Regions from separate parts of the Actinomadura miaoliensis genome, predicted to be linked through region 2. Evidence: riboswitches for the same ligand, from Rfam matches in the RefSeq annotation. Region 2 holds a riboswitch; each other region holds the start of a gene.

Region 1 (4,273 bases), on a different contig from region 2:
TCCAGGCAGCGGCGCTCCTTGTCGGCGGAGTGGTCGTTGGTCAGCCACAGCGCGTCGTGGCCCGCCGCGTTGAGGGCCTGCTCGGCGCCGCGGGCCACGTCGGTGGCGTACGGGTTGGTCAGGTCCTCCACGACCACGCCGAACGGCCGGGGACGCGGGCCGGGCGGACCGCCGTCCGCGCGGCGCCCGCCCTGGCGCAGCCGCCGGGCGGACTCGTTGCGCACGAAGCCGAGCTCCTCGATGGCCGCGCGGACGCGGTCACGGGTGGCTTCGGCCACGAGGTCTGGCCGGTTTAGGACATTCGAAACGGTCCCAACTGAGACTCCGGCGCGCCTCGCGACTTCCCGAATACTGCTCTGAGGCAAGTCTCTCCTCGTCGACCCCGGACTGGTTTTCGCAGGTTATCGAGTTGTCCGCACCGAACCCCCGCGAAGCCGGTCGCGGACCGTAGTCATAAGAGCACACAACGTGCTTAATCCGCGCTTGACGGGCCGGATCCGGCCGCCTAGCGTTCCGAGCCGAAGCGTGCCTTGAAACGATTCACGATCATCGCCCCCGATGGTATGGGCGAATCGGACGAGGAGGGATGGGTTGACGTGATTGGCGATCATGACCCGTCCCGGACACGACGCGCTCCGCCACGAGCCCGCCACATCATCGTGCGCGCGCCCGAGGCGACGAGGAGCATCCGCGTCCGGTCGGCCTAACGACTGAATCGTTACCCGGGGTTCCCGTTCGGCGCCGAGCAATCGGCCCATCGGCCACCTCCGGCCAAAGCACGCCAGACGGCAAGGCACACCGATGATCTCGGTCCGGCCCCCCGCCCCGGACCCGGCAACCCGACGCGTACAGATCAAGGCCCGCCCGTGCCTGTGCAGCGGACGGCTGCATCCCCGCGGTCATCACCACGGACGAGGGAGGACGGAGTGGAACAGGCCACCATCGCACGTCGTGGCACCGACGACCTGCGCCTCAGCGAAGAGGAGATCAAGCTCCTCGCGCAGATCGCCAGCGGTGTCACCGCGGACGTGGCGGCACGAAAGCTGGAACTGAGCGCCCGGACCCTGCGCCGCCGGCTGCGGACCATCTGCGACCGGCTGGAGGTCAACACGCCCATCGAGGCCGTGGTCTGGGCGGCCCGGCGACAGCTCATCTAGGGGCGCGCCCCCGCACCCGCCCCCCGGCGGGCGGCGGCGCGAAAGCATACGACCGAGCATCGGCGACCACCGTCCGACCCCGCGCGGCGACGTCGGCGGCCCCTCGGGTAGGTCCCCGTGGGAGACGTCGCCGCGGACGTGGTCCGACGTGGCGGTCGCAGCACGCCCGCACGCGGACCCGTGTGCGCCGGTGACCTCAGGCGACCCGGACCCCGCCCGCGAACGGGCGGCCCGCCATCGGCGCGATCTTCACCACGTCGCCGGTCTGCGGCGCGTGCAGCATCTTGCCGTTGCCGACGTACAGGCCCACGTGGTGCAGGTCGGAGTAGAAGAACACCAGGTCTCCGGGCTGCAGCTGGTCGCGGGAGATGTGCGTGCCGGCGTTCCACTGGCTGCCGGTGTAGTGCGGCAGGCTGACGCCCACCTGCCGGTAGGCCCACATCACCAGGCCGGAGCAGTCGAAGGTGTTGGGCCCCTCCGCGCCCCACACGTACGGCCTGCCGATCTTGGTCATCGCGTACCGCAGCGCCTGGGCGGCCTTGCCGGTGCCGGCCACGGGCAGCTTGGTCAGCTGGGTGGGGTCGCGCTTGACCAGCCTGCCGCGGACCTTCTCGTAGGCCGTGGTGACCTTCTTGCGCTGGCCCTCCAGCTGCGTGCGCAGCTGCTCGACCTGCTCGGCGCGCGCCTCGGCGGACTTGCGCGCCCGCTCGGCCGCCTGCATGGCCTGCATCAGGCCCTGCACCTTGGTGCCGTCCTGGGTGGCGAAGTAGTGCAGCGTGGCGGCCTGGTCGAGCATCGCCTGCGGGTTCTGCGCGGCCAGGAACGAGACCGTGGGGTCGGCGCCGCCCTGCATGTAGCTGGTGGCCGCCAGGCTGCCGACCTTGGCGCGCTCCTCCTCCAGCGCCTTCTGCTGGCGCTTGGCGTTGTCGCCCGCCACCTTGGCGGCGCGCTGCGACTGCTTCAGCTTGACGCGCAGGCCGTTGTACTGCTCGGTGAGCTGCTCCAGCTGGTCGGCGAGCTTGGTCGCCTGCTCGCGCAGCTCCTTGGTGGAGGGCTCGGGGTCGGCCTGCGCGGCGGGGGCGGGCGCGGCCACGACGAGGGAGACGGCGGCGAGCGCGCCGGTCGCCGCGGCGGCCCTGCGGCCGGGGCGGGCGGCGGCGCACGCGGTGACCGCGGCCTGCGCGGCACGCAGCGGGCGCGAAAGGAACGCGGGGCGCGAGGGCTCCAAGAACTCTCCTCTCCTCGTCCGCCTACCGGGTGAGCTGACGGGTTCGGGCCGGAGCTGCACCTTCCGCGGACGTGCGGAGCGTCCGCACCGTGCGGATTCACCCCAGTCGGCATGGCTCTGGAGTGGTCCCGGAACCGTCCGATCGCGGGTCCCCGGTTCCTGCGGGGCGCCGGCTGCGGCCCGCGGGACTCGGCGGTTCGGCCTCCCGATCACGGGGGTCCGATGTCAGCGCAGGAGACTAACGGAGCGCTCGTCGCCTGCCAACCAGAACATGCGAAATCGCAGGTGACCCGAGGACGCTCAGATGTAACACGGGTGCTCGCGGGCTTGTGCGATCACTTCGCTGTGCGCTATTTCACTTTCTGTCCGCTTGAGGGGACGGTCGGTATCGGACGATGCCGTTCGCGTCTTTCGGTACATCTGCGTCGTCTGTGGCGCCGTGCCGGCGGCCGTGCGTGACGGACCGGCCACGGGAGGCCGCCCGCGGTCCGATAATGTCGCCTGTTTGTGGAAGTCGTGATCAGGCGTGCCCGTACCGCCGACGTGCCGCACATCCGGCGGCTCATCGACGCGTACGCCGGGCCGGGGCGGCGGATGCTCGCCAGGTCCACGGTGACGCTCTATGAGGACGTCCAGGAGTTCTGGGTGGCCGAGGACGTCCGGGCCGCCGCGCCGGGGGACGAGCGACGTCCAGGGGGGCGCGGGGGGCGCGTCGTGGGCTGCGGGGCCCTCCACGTGATGTGGGAGGACCTGGCCGAGGTGCGCTCGGTGGCCGTGGACAAGGAGTACGGGGGCCACGGCATAGGGCACCGGATTGTCGAGCGGCTTCTGGAAACCGCGCGGGAACTGGGAGTGGGAAGGGTGTTCTGCCTTACCTTCGAGGTGGACTTCTTCGCCCGGCACGGCTTCGAGCCGATCCTCGGAACCCCCGTGTCGCGCGAGGTGTACGACGAGCTTCTCCGTTCCTACGACGAAGGCGTGGCAGAGTTCCTGGACCTCGACCGGGTCAAGCCGAATACGTTGGGCAATACCCGGATGTTGCTTCGCCTGGAGGACTGATCGATGAGCGACTCCCCCCACCGCGGACAGCCCTATCCGCGGCAGCCCCCGGGCCCGCCCTACCAAGGCGGACCGTCCTACGGTGCCCCACCCTCCCAGCAGGGCTCACAGTGGCAGCAGCCCCAGCAGCACGGTTCTCCGTGGCAGGGCGGGGTGGCCCCCCAGCAGCAATGGCAACAGCAATGGCAGCAGCCGCCCGCCCAGGGATATGACGGTGGCGGCTACGACGCCGCCGCCGCGGACCTTCCCCTGGCGCCGATCCTCCGCAGGGCCGGGGCGCGCCTCATCGACAACGTCCTGGTGGCCGTTTTCGGATTCGCGCTCATCGTTCCCATCAGCGTCGGCATCATCGGCCTGGACACCTCCGGGAGCAAGGCCAGCAGCGAGGGCGGCATCTGGAACTGGCCCATCATCTTCACCCTTTTCGCGGTACTGGCGGTGCTGCCGTTCCTCTATGAGGCGGTCCAACTCGCCATGTGGGGGCGGACCCTGGGCAAGCGCGTCCTGCACCTGGGGGTGGTACAGGCGCGGCCCGCGGGAGAGCCGCTGACGACGACGCAGGCCGTGTGGCGCGCGGGCGTCATGCACATCGGCTACCAGCTCGGCCTCTTCTTCTTCCTCGCGCTCGCCGTGAAGGTGTGGGACTACTTCGCCTACGGCATGCTGCTGGTCAGTATCGGCACCGTGATGGCCTATCTGTGGGCCATCTGGGACCAGCCGCTGCGCCAGTCCCTGCACGACCGCTTCTCGGGGACGCTCGTCATCGACGAGCGCGGGGAGTACTCCGAGTACTCCGACCAGACGGGCGACCACGCCGACCGGACGGTCG
Region 2 (4,273 bases):
ACCGTGCCGTCGCAACAGCGCGTCGATGCGCCGGTGTATCTCCAGCCGGTCGGCGAAGTTGGCCAGTTCCGAACGCCGGCTGGAGATCGACCGCGTATGGGGCTCGACCAGCCAGTTGTAGACGCGATGCGGAATGAGCGCCGTACGGGACGCCGCCAGGTACGCCTCCGCCGTGAACAGCAGATCCTCGTAGTGCAGCCGTTCCTCGAACCGCAGCCCGTGCCTCTCCAGGAAGGCGCGCCGGTAGAGCTTGTTGGTGGCGAGGGTGTCGTACAGCAGGTCCGGGTTGTCGCGCAGCGCGCCGTAGACCGCCGTCCGCTGGTAGAGCCACGGGTACCAGGGGCGCTCCCGTTTGCGCACCCGGTCCATGTGGACGCGCGTGCACAGCCCGGAGACCATGTCGGCGCCGGTGTCCTCGGCCGTGGTCAGCAGGTTGAGGCAGGCGTGCGGGTCCAGGACGTCGTCGCTGTCGAGGAACATCACATACCGGCCGCGTGCCCGCTCCACGCCCGCGTTGCGCGGGCGGCCGCACCCGCCGGAGTTGACCGGCAGACGCACGACCCGCACCCGTCCCGGATGCTCGGCGGCCAGCCGTTCGGCCACCGTCCCCGTCCCGTCGGTGCTCCCGTCGTCCACGACCACCACCTCGACGGCGCTGAGCGACTGTCTCAGCGCCGAACCGACCGCCCGGGGCAGCCGACCCGCGTCGTTGTAGGCGATCACGACCACGCTCACGTCAGGGCCGCGCGGACCAGGCCGGTGGGAGCCGGGCAGGAGGCGCCCAGACGGGACGTGCCCGTGCGGCCCTGCCCTCATGGACGTGTCCTCCCCCCGTCCCCGCTCGCGTGCCGGATACCTTTCCGGCCACCGCAACGACGGAGTAGAAGACACCACAAAAAAAGTGAATGATTGCGGCATTCAGGACGACAAAGGGCGCCCGGCGCGTGCCGGACGCCCTCCGCTGCCCGCCGATCGTCAGTCGGCGTCGTAGTCCGGGTACCCGTACCCGGCGACGAGCGACTTGGGACGCACCCGCTTCTCCACGGCGTTGTTGGTGTTGCCCTCAACGGTGGTGATGGTGCCGTCCCCGTTGTCCTCGACGACCAGGCCGACGTGGTCGATGCCGTAGATGCCGCCCCCGGACCCGTTCTGCCAGTCGAAGAACACCACGGCCCCGGGCTTGGCCTTGTGACCCCAGCGCCCCTTCTTCGCGAACCACTTGGCGTGCTGGACGGTGTAGGCGTCCCAGCCCATGTCCTTGACACCGAGCTGCGCACCGACCCAGGACACGAACATGTTGCACCACTCGGCGCCGTTGTAGGCGTCCACACTGAACCCGCCGTCACGCTTGGCCGTCATCTTCGCGTTGGGCGTCGAGACGAACCAGTCGTGGTACTTGGTCTGCCGGTCCGGCCCCTCCTTGACACCGACCTGCTCCAGAGCCAGACGGATCGCCTCGGACGGCTCGACCTTGCGGATCGGAACCGCGTAGCCCTCGGGCTTTTCACCGATGGCGACACTCCTGTGTGCCCTCTCCACCTGTGCCTGGGCGACAGGCCCCTTGACCTGCGGCTCCTCGTTCGAGGAAGGAGCGATGAGGGCGAAACCGACGGCTCCGGCCAGCACCGTCCCCATGGCGACGCCCACGCCCAGACGAGCCTCGGGGGATTGAGAAGCGATTCGATCGGGCATGCAGAGAACTCCTTGTCTCCCATGGCGCCTACCGGGTTAGCTGACGGATTCGGGCATGGAAGAGCCCTACGGCGCGCCTCGTCGACGCGCCGATTCACCCCGGGGCCTGCTCGGCCCGACTTGGGTCCCCGGCTCCGGTCCTCGCTCAGGCGACGGACACGGACTCGGCCACGGCCACCGCTGCCCACGGCGGCCGCTCACTGGTCTGATCTCGGTGGGGGGCGCGTTCCCGCGCGCCACGGTCGCGCCCCGGTCCCTCCCGGGTCACGACGGGCCACGACGCATGGCGCGCGTCGCGGGATTCGGGCCTGACGTTATCAGATGCCCACGCTAGGGCAAAAAACGTAAAGGCACTCTGACCTGCAACAACACCAGGAACGAGCCCCCCATTCCCCCCTGCTGTCACAAGGCGCACACCTGGCGGGTCAAGGCCGTGATCCTGGCGGCCGCCGTGGGGTAGGACGTCCCCGCCGGCTGCAGCGTGAGCACCGCCACGACGTACCGCTCCCCCGGCCCCACGAGCCCGGTCGTATGCAGGACCGGCCGTCCCAGCCCCAGATCCCCTGGCACGACCCCGGACGCGCCCTGCCCGAATCCCGACCAGCCCTGCTTGACCGCCCACGGCTTCGGCACGGCCCGCGGAATCCCGAAGTACTGGTCGTAGCCGTCCGTCCCCCGCCTGGTGGCCCTGCGCAGCTCCCGCAGCACGACGTCGCGATGCTCGGGCCGCGCCCTCTCCAGCAGATAGCGGTACGTCTTCACCACGTCCGCGGCGCTGAGCGCGGTGTACCCCCAGAACCCCGGCTTGTCCGCAGGCGGCGGCCTGGTGTCGGTGAGCCCCATCCGCCGCGCCATCCGCTCGACGATCGCCCCGCGCCCACCCCGCCGCCACAACGCCGTCGCCGCCGCGTCATCGCTGGACCGCAGCATCGGCCCCAGCCGCGGATCGGCCTCCCGGCTCCGCTCCAGATGATCGAGCGCGATGAGGATCTTCACCACCGACGCCGACCGGAACACCCGGTGCGCCCGGTATGCCCTCACCGTCCTTCGGCTCTCCCGGTCGAACACCACGTACCCGGCCCGTGTTCCCCGAGGCACCACCGGCTCCCGGGCCACCTTCGGAGTCGCCCTCTGCGTCGCCTTCTCGGTCGACTCCACCGCCCCACCACTCACCGGCCCAGCCCCCGGCGTCCGCTCCGCCCCCTGGTCACACCCACAAACCACCCCGAACGCCGCCACCAGAGCCACCCCGACCCGGCCCACCCGAGCCCAGGCTCCCGCTATCTCGGTACGCATGACCCCGCAGACTGCGCTACAGTAATCACGCCTGCTGCGGCAGGCGCCGGGACGTAGCGCAGTTTGGCAGCGCACTTGACTGGGGGTCAAGGGGTCGTGGGTTCAAATCCCGCCGTCCCGACCAGCTTTTCGCAGGTCAGAGGGCTCCGGATCTCGATCCGGAGCCCCTTTTTAGCCCACCGAACCATATTCGGGAGCCAATCGGGGAGCCACTTAGGACCGCTTGACGGTGTCAAGAGGTCCTAATCTGCCGTGCATCCAGTGCTAGAGGCGAAGGTCCACCTGTCCCACGCGGCCTACCCAACCCCGTGGGGTGCGCTTCGGATGCCGAGCACCTCCTTTGGACGCACTTGACGTGCACCGTCGACAGCTGCGAGGCGCGTTCCACCACCCCGATCGGCGTGTGCTTGCGGCGCGGGCAGGACTATGACTTGGAAAGCGACGAACCGGGCGGCCCGAACGGCCGCCCGTGTCGAGCACCCCTACGTTCGGCCCCAGCCGCGCCCGCGCCCGTCCAGCCACTCAGGGACCACACGCCTTCGGCGGGGAAGGACAGGATCCGCTGGCGGACCAGGGTCGGCGCACCGTGGCGGGATGTGCCCGAACGTTACGCACTGGCAGTCGGTCTACAGCCTGCACCATCGCTGGCAGCGCGCCGGGATCTGGGCGCTGATCTGGGTAAAGCTGCGAGCCTTTGCCGACGCTGCTGGGCTGGTCGGGGTGGAGTGTGTCGGTGGACTCCAGCATCAGCTGGGCCCACCAGCACGCCGCGGGCGCCCGCCACGATCATCAGGATCGGGTCGAGCTGCCGGGGCCGGAGCCGGCCGATCATGGGCTGGAACGTTCGCGCGACGGGTGGACCACTAAGCTGCATCTGGCCTGTGAGCAGGGTCGCAAGCCGCTGCCGGTGGTGTCGACGGGCGGGCAGCACGGGGACAGCCCGCATTCGTGCCGGTGGTGGAGCGGATCAGCGTGCCGCGTGGCGGGGCAAGCGCCCCCGGCCCCGGCCGGAGCGGGTGCTGGCTGACAAGGCATACTCGGCCAGGGCAACCGCGCCTACCTGCGCCGCCGCCGGATCAAGGCCACCATCCTGGTCAAGGCCGCCCAGCAGGCTCACCGCAAGGCCACGAGCTCGGCCGGAGGACGGCCATTGCTGTTCGACCCGGACGCCTACCGACTGCGCCACGCCGTGGAACGCGGCATCAACCTGCTCAAACAGCACCGCGCGGTCGCCACCCGCTACGACAAGCTCGCCGTTCGCTCTAAAGCCACCGTCCACATCGCC
Region 3 (4,273 bases), on a different contig from region 2:
GTCGTTCTCGGCGACGCTGGTCACGAAACGGGCGAGCTGGCGGGAGGGCGAGTCGTTCTCGCCGCCGACCGAGCGGCGGATGTTCGCCTCGGCGGGCGTCTCCGCGGTGGGCACCCCCTCGGCGAACAGCCGGACGGTGCGCGGGTCGCGGGTGCCGTCGTCGGCGGTGCTGCTGCCGACGATGTCGTTGGTGAACATGGCCTGCACGTCCGTCCCGGCGGCCTTGTACCGCGTGGCCATGTGGCGCGCGCCGTACAGCCCCTGCTCCTCCCCCGCGACGGCGGCGAAGACGATCGTGGCCCTGGGACGGCGGGTGGCCATGACACGGGCGAGTTCCATGACGACGGCCACGCCGGAGGCGTCGTCGTCGGCGCCGGGCGCGTCGGCGGTGGCGTTCATGACGTCGCTGACACGGGAGTCGTAGTGCCCGGACACCACGTACACGCGGTCCGGGGAGGTGCTGCCGCGCAGGGTGGCGACGACGTTGGTGATGCGGGTGGCGACGGGGATCCGGCTGGCCGGTTCCTGCACGTAGGACTGCAGCTCGACGGTCATCCGGCCGCCGGACGCCGCGGCGTGCTTTTTCATCTCGGCGAAGATCCAGTCCCGGGCGGCGCCGATGCCGCGTGCGGGGTCGTCCTGGGACGAGAGCGTGTGCCGGGTGCCGAACCCGACGAGCCTGCGCACCGTCGCCTCGATGCGGCGGTGGTCGATCTCGCGCAGCAGGGCGCGCAGCTCGGCGTCGGGGTGCTGGGCGGTGACGGGCCTGCCGGGGCCGTTCGGGCGTCCGGAGTCCGCCTCGGCGGGACGGCCGTCGAGGGTGACTCCCGCGGTGGCCGCGGCGGCCGCCGCGGAGACGGACAGGAAGACGCGGCGGCTGGGCGTGCCGGCGGCTGGGGGCGTGGTGTCGTAGGTCACAATTCTGGATCTACGTCATGGCGGGGGCGCCTGTCCACAGTGGAAACCGCCGCCCTTCAGACGCTTCCTCAGTGATTTCTCGCCATGTCTGCTCCCCGTGTGATTCCTGTGATCGGAGTGGTCGGCGGCTCCGGCGCGGCGACGAAAGATCGTTTTTCGGATTTTACCTTTGGCGGTTTGCGAGCTCTTTGCCTCATCTCCTATGGTCCGTGGTACTCCGCCGTCCGGCTCACCGCGACGGGAACCGTCCGGCGGAACGCCTAATCCCATGGCGCTGGACGTCTGGGAACCGGGGACCCATCAGTTCTTCGGGGTGAATCCGCGGCGCAGTCGCGGTAGGGCCGCTCCTTGGTCCGAACCCGTCAGCTAACCCGGTCGGCAGTCAAGGAGAGGAGAGGACATGAAGGAGCCCCCGCGGCTCGGCAGGCCCGCCACCCCCGTCCGACGGCGCAGCCACCTCATGAAGACGCGAACGCCCTGATAGACGGGGCGGTTCCGCCCTAGCTCGCACGCCCGCGCGTTCTCCTCGTCCGCGCTGCGCGCCCGCGCCCCTCGCGGCGGCGTCTCCGCCGCCGGCACCGGGTCACCGACACTTCCTCGCCATTGGCGGTCAGAGCCGTTTTCTGCGCGGCTCGACGTTCCCGGCGCAGCCTCATCTCCTTTTCCCGCTCGTTCCTCGCCGCCTGCTCTTTTTCCGCTGCCCGCATTCCGTCAGACCAGTTCCCTGGAAGGAAAACTCCCCCATGAATCCGAACGGCAAGCACCGTCGCACCGACCCCTGGCCCGCCGAGATGCCGCGTCGCTCGGTGCTGCTGGGGGGTGGAGTCCTGCTGGGGAGCGCGGCCCTCGGCGTCGCCGCGGCGCTGGGCCCGTCGGCCGAACACGAGGTGGCGAACGCGGCGAACACCACCGACGACACCGAGCGGACGCAGGCCGCCCGGGACGGCGAGTCCCGGCCGTCCCGAAGATCGCGTAGGTCGGGTGGCGGCGCCCCGCTGATCCACTCGACCGACGACTGGGGAGCGCGCACGCCCTACCGGCGGGCGACCGTGCTGTCCCGCGCGCCCGAGTACATCGTGGTGCACCACACGTTCACCCCCAACGTCACCGACTACTCGCTGCGGCAGGGCTACCGGATCGCGCGTTCGATCCAGGGCGCGCACATGGGACAGGGATGGGGTGACACCGGCCAGCACTTCACCATCAGCCGGGGCGGTCACATCATGGAGGGCCGCAAGGGCAGTCTTGCCGCCGCCCGCAGGGGCCGGATGGTGATCGGCACGCACGTCGCCGGAGCCAACGGCTACACCGTCGGCATCGAATGCGAGGGCACCTACAACTCGGTCATGCCGCCCCGCCGCCTGCTGGACTCGCTCACCGAGCTGCTCGCCTGGCTGTGCGGCCAGTACGACCTCGACCCGAAGAAGGCGATCGTCCCGCACATGAAGTTCAACGACACCGACTGCTGCGGTTACGAGTTCGCCCCGACGCTGCCGCGCCTGCGCAAGGACGTCGCCGCGGCCCTCCGATCCGCCTGAGACCGGCCGGTTGCTCCCAGCCGGCGTGCTGGGCCCCGGGCCGAGGTCGGTGCGACGGGGGCGGCGCCGGAGGGGTCGCCATCTCGCGACTGGAGCGGTGTCGGGGGGAACCCGTGCGTTCACGGGATGAGGGCGCTGATCGTCGCGGCCACCTCGGCGGGGGCGAACTGGTGAAGGCCGTGGCCGACACCGCTGACGGTGGTGACGGCGGGGTGTCGTGCGGCCGACCGGACCAGTGCCTCGTCCTCGGCGCTTGACAGCGACATGACGGCAGGGTCGGCCCGCAGCAGCAGCACCGGCCCCGGCACTCCGGCGATCCACTCGCCCGCGTGGCCGAGGTGTCCGTACACCTGCTGGGACTCGGTGAGCAGCGCCTCGATGAACGCCGGGTCGTGCCGGTGCAGGGCGGCGGCCTGGCCGACCAGGTAGGGATGGGCGGCGCCGAGGACCTCGGCGCGCGTGCGGCCGCCGCCGGCGTCCTCGGCGCCGAGCAGCCGCACCAGTTCCTCCTCCGGACGGCCGCACCACCCCTGCCAGCGCCGCAGGGTGCCGGACATGCGGTCGAGCAGCCGGTACATCCGGGCGGGCGCCAGCGGCGCGTCCCCGATGACCAGCCCGGCGAACGCGTCCGGGCGCACGCCCGCCGCCGCGAGCGCGGCCTGCCCGCCGTAGGAGTGGCCGTACCACCACGCCGGACGGTCCAGGTGCCCGGCCGCCCATTCGGCGAGCGCCGCGCCGACGCCGCGCAGGTCGTAGCGTCCGGGCGTCCACGGCGACGCCCCGTGACCGGGCAGGTCGACGGCCCACCACCGGACGCGGCCGGGCAGCGCGTCCAGGAAGTCCTTCCCCATCCGCCACGACGCCGACCCGCCGTGGACGAACACCAGCGGCGTGTCGCCGCGACCGCCGGACTGCGCCTCGATCATGCGTGCCTCCTCCTTCGCTCGGCGCCGCCGACACTGACACAAAGCGAAGTTGGGTGCAAGTTTGCACCGGAGTCCGTCGCTGCTACGCTCGCGGGGTGGACGACGGGACCGTCGGGCTGCGCGAGCGCAAGAAGCGGCGCACCCGCAAGAAGATCGCCGACACCGCCATCGGGCTGTTCCTGGCGCACGGCTACGAGCCGGTGTCGCTGGCGCAGATCGCCGAGGTGGCGGAGGTCTCGCGGCGTGCGCTGTTCGCGTACTTCCCCAGCAAGGAGGACCTGGTCCTGGAGCGCGTCGCCGACCACGAGAGCGAGCACGCCCAGGTCGTCCGCGGGCGCCCGCCCGAGGTGCCTCCGCTGGCCGCGCTGCGCGACCACTTCCTCGACGGGCTCGACCGCAGGGACCCGGTGACCGGGCTGTGCGACCGTCCCGAGACGCTCGCCCTCTACCGGATGATCCGCGACACGCCCGCGCTGGCGACCGGGCTGCTGCGGTATCACGCGCGCAGCGAGGCGGCGCTCGCCGAGGCCCTGGCGGAGGCTGCCGGTGCGGCGGCCGGTGACGGGCCGGACGGCGCGTTCACCGCGCGGCTGGCGGCGTCGCAGATCACCGCCGTCCAGCGCGTCCTGGCGAACGACAACAACGCCCACCTGGTGGCCGGGACGTCGGCCGACGAGCGGCACCCCGCCGCCGTCGCCGCCGCCCGGCACGCCTTCACCCTGCTCCGCGACGGACTCGGCGGCGTCTTCGGGTGACCGAGCCGAAAGCGCCCGGCTCGACGGGGGACGAGCCGGGCGCTTTCTCCTGCGTTCTCCGCGCGTCTACTCCGCGCGTCTACTCCGCGCGTCTTCTCTGCGCGTCCTCTCCGCGCGTCCTCTCCGGGCGCCGGTG
Region 4 (4,273 bases), on a different contig from region 2:
CGGCCCGCGCCGCTGGCCCGGCCTCCTCGCCCGGCGCGCCGGGACCGGGGACGGGCGGCGCCGTCGACAGCGCCGCGTCCTGAGAGAGGGGCTGGTCACGATCAACGTGGTGGTGGGCGCGGCGATCATCGCCGCCGGACGGCTGCTGGCCGCCCAGCGCGGCGAGCCCCCGGAGCTGGCCGGGGGCTGGGAGTTTCCCGGCGGCAAGGTCGACCCGGGCGAGTCGGACCGGGACGCCCTGGTCCGCGAGTGCCACGAGGAGCTGGGCGTCAAGATCGCGCTCGGTGACCGGATCGGCGGCGACTGGCCGCTCGCGCTCGGCGCGGGAAGCGTCCTGCGGGTGTGGACGGCGGAGCTGGTCGAGGGCCGGCCGCAGCCGCTGGAGCACCTGGCGCTGCGCTGGCTGGCCCCCGACGAGCTGTACGACGTGGCGTGGCTGCCCGGCGACCTGCCGATCGTCGAGGCGATCCGCCCCTACCTGAACGGCTCGGCCTGAACCCGCCCCGGGCCGACCGGACGGCCTGACCGGCCCGGCGCGGTCCGGGCGGGGTCAGGAGATGCGGTTGGCGCCCGCGTAGTCGGAGCGGTCCGACAGCTTGGAGATCTTGACGACGTCGCCGGTCTGCGGGGCGTGCAGGTACTTGCCGTCGCTCAGGTAGATCCCCATGTGGTGCAGGTCGCCGCCGAAGTAGACCAGGTCGCCCGAGCGCAGTTCGCTGCGGTCGACCTTGCGTCCCAGCTCGTAGAGGGCGCCGGTGTAGTGCGGCAGGCCCTTCTTGCCGACCTGCGCGTACGCCCACACCACCAGGCCCGAGCAGTCGAAGCTCTTCGGGCCGGCCGCGGCCCACACGTACGGGCTGCCGAGCTTGGAGTAGGCCTTGCGCGCCATCTTCGCGGGCAGTCCGGAGCCCTTGATGGTGGCGGACAGGCCCGTCCGGGGGTCCTTGGCCTTGGTCGTGGTGAGCTTGTCGAGCTGCTTCTCGACCTCCTCGACCTTGGCCTTGGCGGCGTTGCGGGCGGTCTCCACCTGCGCGGCGGCGCGCTGCACCTGCGCCGTCTTGGCGACGGCCTCGCGCTGCGCCAGGTTGGCCCGGTTGATCTGCGTCTGCAGGCGTCCGAGCGTGGCGGTCTGGTTCTGCACCAGGTACGCCGACGCGGACAGGGTCTTGGCGTCGCCGGTCGAGAAGAACAGCGCGTCCGGACCGCCGCTGATGTAGTTGGCGGCGGCGAGTTTGCCGAGCTCAGCGCGGGCGGGGGCGGCCTGGTCCTGCAGAGCGGCGGCGGCCCGGGCGGCGTCGCGTTCGGCGCGCCGGGCCTTGTCCAGCTCGACGCGCGTCTTGTTGTACCGCTCGGTGAGCCGCTCGGCCTCGGTGTTCAGCGCGTCCAGCCGCTCACGCAGCTCGCTCTCGCTGGGACGGCCGGGATCGGCCAGGCGCGGCGCGGCGGCCGGGGCGGTCGCGGCGGCGGGCGCGACGGCCCAGCCCAGGGCGACCGAGGCCGCGGCGGCCGCTGTGATGGTGGACACGGCGACACGCCGTGAACGGTGACCGGGGGGCAAGGGCGTGCACTCCTCTCCTCGTCCGCCTACCGGGTTAGCTGACGGGTTCGGGCGGGGAGTTCGCCCTACGACATGGGCGCGCGTCACTGCTGACGGTGCGACCTGCGTCGATTCACCCCGAGTCCCGGGGGCGGCGGCGCCCCGGGATGTGGTTCCCCGGCTCCCCGTGGGGGGATTCGGCGGTCCGGCCGCAGCCCGCGCAGTGGTCCGGCGGGCTCGGGACGGCCGGGTCCGGAGAGAGTACAAAGAAACCGTAAATCACGGCAACCGGGGCATATGGGACGAATTCAGCGGGCGGTTCGCTGGGGCGGTACGGACCGGCAAGTAGAATCGGGACGGCCGCGGCTCCGCGGCGACTCCCTGATCCTCCACCAGAGCGAGAATCGCATGCCCATCTCCACCCGCGACGACCTTCGGAACGTCGCGATCGTCGCCCACGTCGACCACGGCAAGACGACGCTGGTCGACGCCATGCTGTGGCAGTCCGGGGCGTTCCGCGCGAACCAGGACGTCAACGAGCGCGTGATGGACTCCGACGCCCTGGAACGGGAGAAGGGCATCACGATCCTGGCCAAGAACACCGCCGTCCGGCACGGCGGGCTCACCATCAACATCATCGACACGCCCGGCCACGCCGACTTCGGCGGCGAGGTCGAGCGCGGCCTGTCCATGGTCGACGGGGTGGTGCTGCTGGTCGACGCCAGCGAGGGCCCGCTGCCGCAGACCCGGTTCGTGCTGCGCAAGGCCCTGGAGGCCCGGCTGCCGGTCATCCTGGTGATCAACAAGACCGACCGGCCGGACGCCCGGATCTCCGAGGTCGTCGACGAGACCTACGAGCTGTTCATGGACCTCGGCGCCGACGACGACCAGATCGAGTTCCCGATCGTCTACGCCTCCGGCCGCGCGGGCCGGGCGTCCCTGGAGGCCCCCGGCAACGGCGAGCTGCCCGGCTCGCCCGACCTGGAGCCGCTCTTCCAGGTGATCAAGGACACCGTCCCGGCGCCGTCCTACGACCCCGACACCCCGCTGCAGGCGCACGTCACCAACCTGGACGCCTCCAGCTACCTCGGCCGCATCGCGCTGTGCCGGGTGCACGCCGGCACCATCAAGAAGGGCCAGCAGGTCGCCTGGTGCCGTCGCGACGGCAGCGTCGAGCGGGTGCGCATCAGCGAGCTGCTGATGACCGAGGCGCTGGAGCGCAAGCCCGCCGACGAGGCCGGGCCCGGCGACATCATCGCCATCGCCGGCATTCCCGACATCATGATCGGTGAGACCATCGCCGACCCGGACGACCCGCGTCCGATGCCGCTGATCACCGTGGACGAGCCCGCGATCTCCATGACGATCGGCACCAACACCGGACCGCTGGCCGGCCGGGAGAAGGGCACCAAGGTCACCGCCCGGCTCGTCAAGGACCGCCTGGACCGCGAGCTGGTCGGCAACGTGTCCATCCGGGTGCTGCCCACCGACCGTCCCGACGCCTGGGAGGTGCAGGGCCGCGGCGAGCTGGCCCTGGCCATCCTGGTGGAGAACATGCGGCGCGAGGGCTACGAGCTGACCGTCGGCAAGCCCCAGGTCGTCGCCAAAGAGATCGACGGCAAGAAGCACGAGCCCGTCGAGCGGCTCACCATCGACATCCCCGAGGAGCACCTGGGCGCCGTCACCCAGCTGCTGGCCGTCCGCAAGGGCCGCATGGAGCAGATGACCAACCACGGCACCGGCTGGATCCGGCTGGAGTTCCTGGTCCCGGCGCGCGGCCTGATCGGTTTCCGCACCGAGTTCCTCACCGAGACGCGCGGCACCGGCATGGCCCACCACGTCTTCGAGGGCTACGAGCCGTGGTTCGGCGAGCTGCGCACCCGCCCCACCGGCTCGCTGGTCGCCGACCGCACCGGCGCCGCCACCGCCTACGCCCTCATCAACCTGCAGGAACGCGGCACCTTCTTCGTCGGCCCGGGCACCGAGGTCTACGAGGGCATGATCGTCGGCGAGAACTCCCGCGCCGACGACATGGACGTCAACATCTGCAAGGAGAAGCAGAAGACCAACATCCGCTCGTCCACCGCCGAGACGACGGAGACGCTGACGCCCCCGCGTCCGCTGAGCCTGGAACAGGCCCTGGAGTTCATCCGCGAGGACGAGTGCGTCGAGGTCACCCCGTCCGCCGTGCGCCTGCGCAAGGTCGTCCTGGACGCCAAGGAACGCGAACGCATCCGCGCCCGCACCAAGCGCTCCAACTGACCGCGGCTACGACAACACGCCGATGACCAGCCCTGCGAGGACGTAGGGCAGACTCCCGCGGCGATTCCCGCGAAGACCGCCAAAGTACCGGCACGCCTTCGCGGGATCGCCGCCGCCCCGAGAAGCCCGCCGCCCCCGATGACCAGCCCGCGCCCGCCTGCCATCGCCGAGATCGAGTCTGGTCGGCGCCTTGCCCTCGACCTGGCTCCGGAGCGCAATCCTCGTCGTCATCCAATTCCAACCGACGGCGGCACACGGACACACCTCGACCCCGGCGTCGCTACCTGCCGACGTCAGACCGACCCCAACGAACCCGGGCACCCGCGGCAAGCACGGCACCGGAATGGGGACTCCCCACGACGTCAGCTTGAACGACACGAGTCCAGCAGCCGAATGTGATCTGGATTACACGGAGTTGCCGAAGTCCGGCGAGTGCGAACAGTCTCTGTTGGCTTTCGACACAAGGTCGTCATG

Evidence for each region. A riboswitch is a leader RNA that binds a small molecule or an ion and turns the genes downstream of it on or off. The one in region 2 is predicted to bind cyclic di-AMP.
Region 1: another riboswitch for cyclic di-AMP. It lies ahead of ABD811_RS19125 (NlpC/P60 family protein); the one in region 2 lies ahead of ABD811_RS42550 (CHAP domain-containing protein).
Region 3: another riboswitch for cyclic di-AMP. It lies ahead of ABD811_RS08550 (peptidoglycan recognition protein family protein); the one in region 2 lies ahead of ABD811_RS42550 (CHAP domain-containing protein).
Region 4: another riboswitch for cyclic di-AMP. It lies ahead of ABD811_RS23140 (C40 family peptidase); the one in region 2 lies ahead of ABD811_RS42550 (CHAP domain-containing protein).

The regions. Positions count from the first base shown of each region.
Region 1 covers NZ_BAAAZG010000025.1:3,233-7,505, reverse strand. Annotated here, with positions in the region: gene ABD811_RS19135 (LacI family DNA-binding transcriptional regulator) at 1-365, opposite strand, end outside; gene ABD811_RS19130 (LuxR C-terminal-related transcriptional regulator) at 927-1,157, shown strand; gene ABD811_RS19125 (NlpC/P60 family protein) at 1,354-2,385, opposite strand; cyclic di-AMP (ydaO/yuaA leader) riboswitch at 2,389-2,590, opposite strand; gene ABD811_RS19120 (amino-acid N-acetyltransferase) at 2,893-3,444, shown strand; gene ABD811_RS19115 (RDD family protein) at 3,448-4,273, shown strand, end outside.
Region 2 covers NZ_BAAAZG010000084.1:60,694-64,966, forward strand. Annotated here, with positions in the region: gene ABD811_RS42545 (bifunctional glycosyltransferase/CDP-glycerol:glycerophosphate glycerophosphotransferase) at 1-735, opposite strand, end outside; gene ABD811_RS42550 (CHAP domain-containing protein) at 976-1,692, opposite strand; cyclic di-AMP (ydaO/yuaA leader) riboswitch at 1,704-1,854, opposite strand; gene ABD811_RS42555 (serine hydrolase) at 2,095-2,733, opposite strand; tRNA gene ABD811_RS42560 (tRNA-Pro) at 3,036-3,112, shown strand; gene ABD811_RS42565 (hypothetical protein) at 4,139-4,273, shown strand, end outside.
Region 3 covers NZ_BAAAZG010000006.1:277,686-281,958, reverse strand. Annotated here, with positions in the region: gene ABD811_RS08555 (M20/M25/M40 family metallo-hydrolase) at 1-918, opposite strand, end outside; cyclic di-AMP (ydaO/yuaA leader) riboswitch at 1,166-1,315, shown strand; gene ABD811_RS08550 (peptidoglycan recognition protein family protein) at 1,662-2,456, shown strand; gene ABD811_RS08545 (alpha/beta fold hydrolase) at 2,576-3,382, opposite strand; gene ABD811_RS08540 (TetR/AcrR family transcriptional regulator) at 3,478-4,137, shown strand.
Region 4 covers NZ_BAAAZG010000034.1:17,393-21,665, reverse strand. Annotated here, with positions in the region: gene ABD811_RS23150 (Mut7-C RNAse domain-containing protein) at 1-83, shown strand, start outside; gene ABD811_RS23145 ((deoxy)nucleoside triphosphate pyrophosphohydrolase) at 113-496, shown strand; gene ABD811_RS23140 (C40 family peptidase) at 551-1,525, opposite strand; cyclic di-AMP (ydaO/yuaA leader) riboswitch at 1,566-1,750, opposite strand; gene typA (translational GTPase TypA) at 1,946-3,799, shown strand.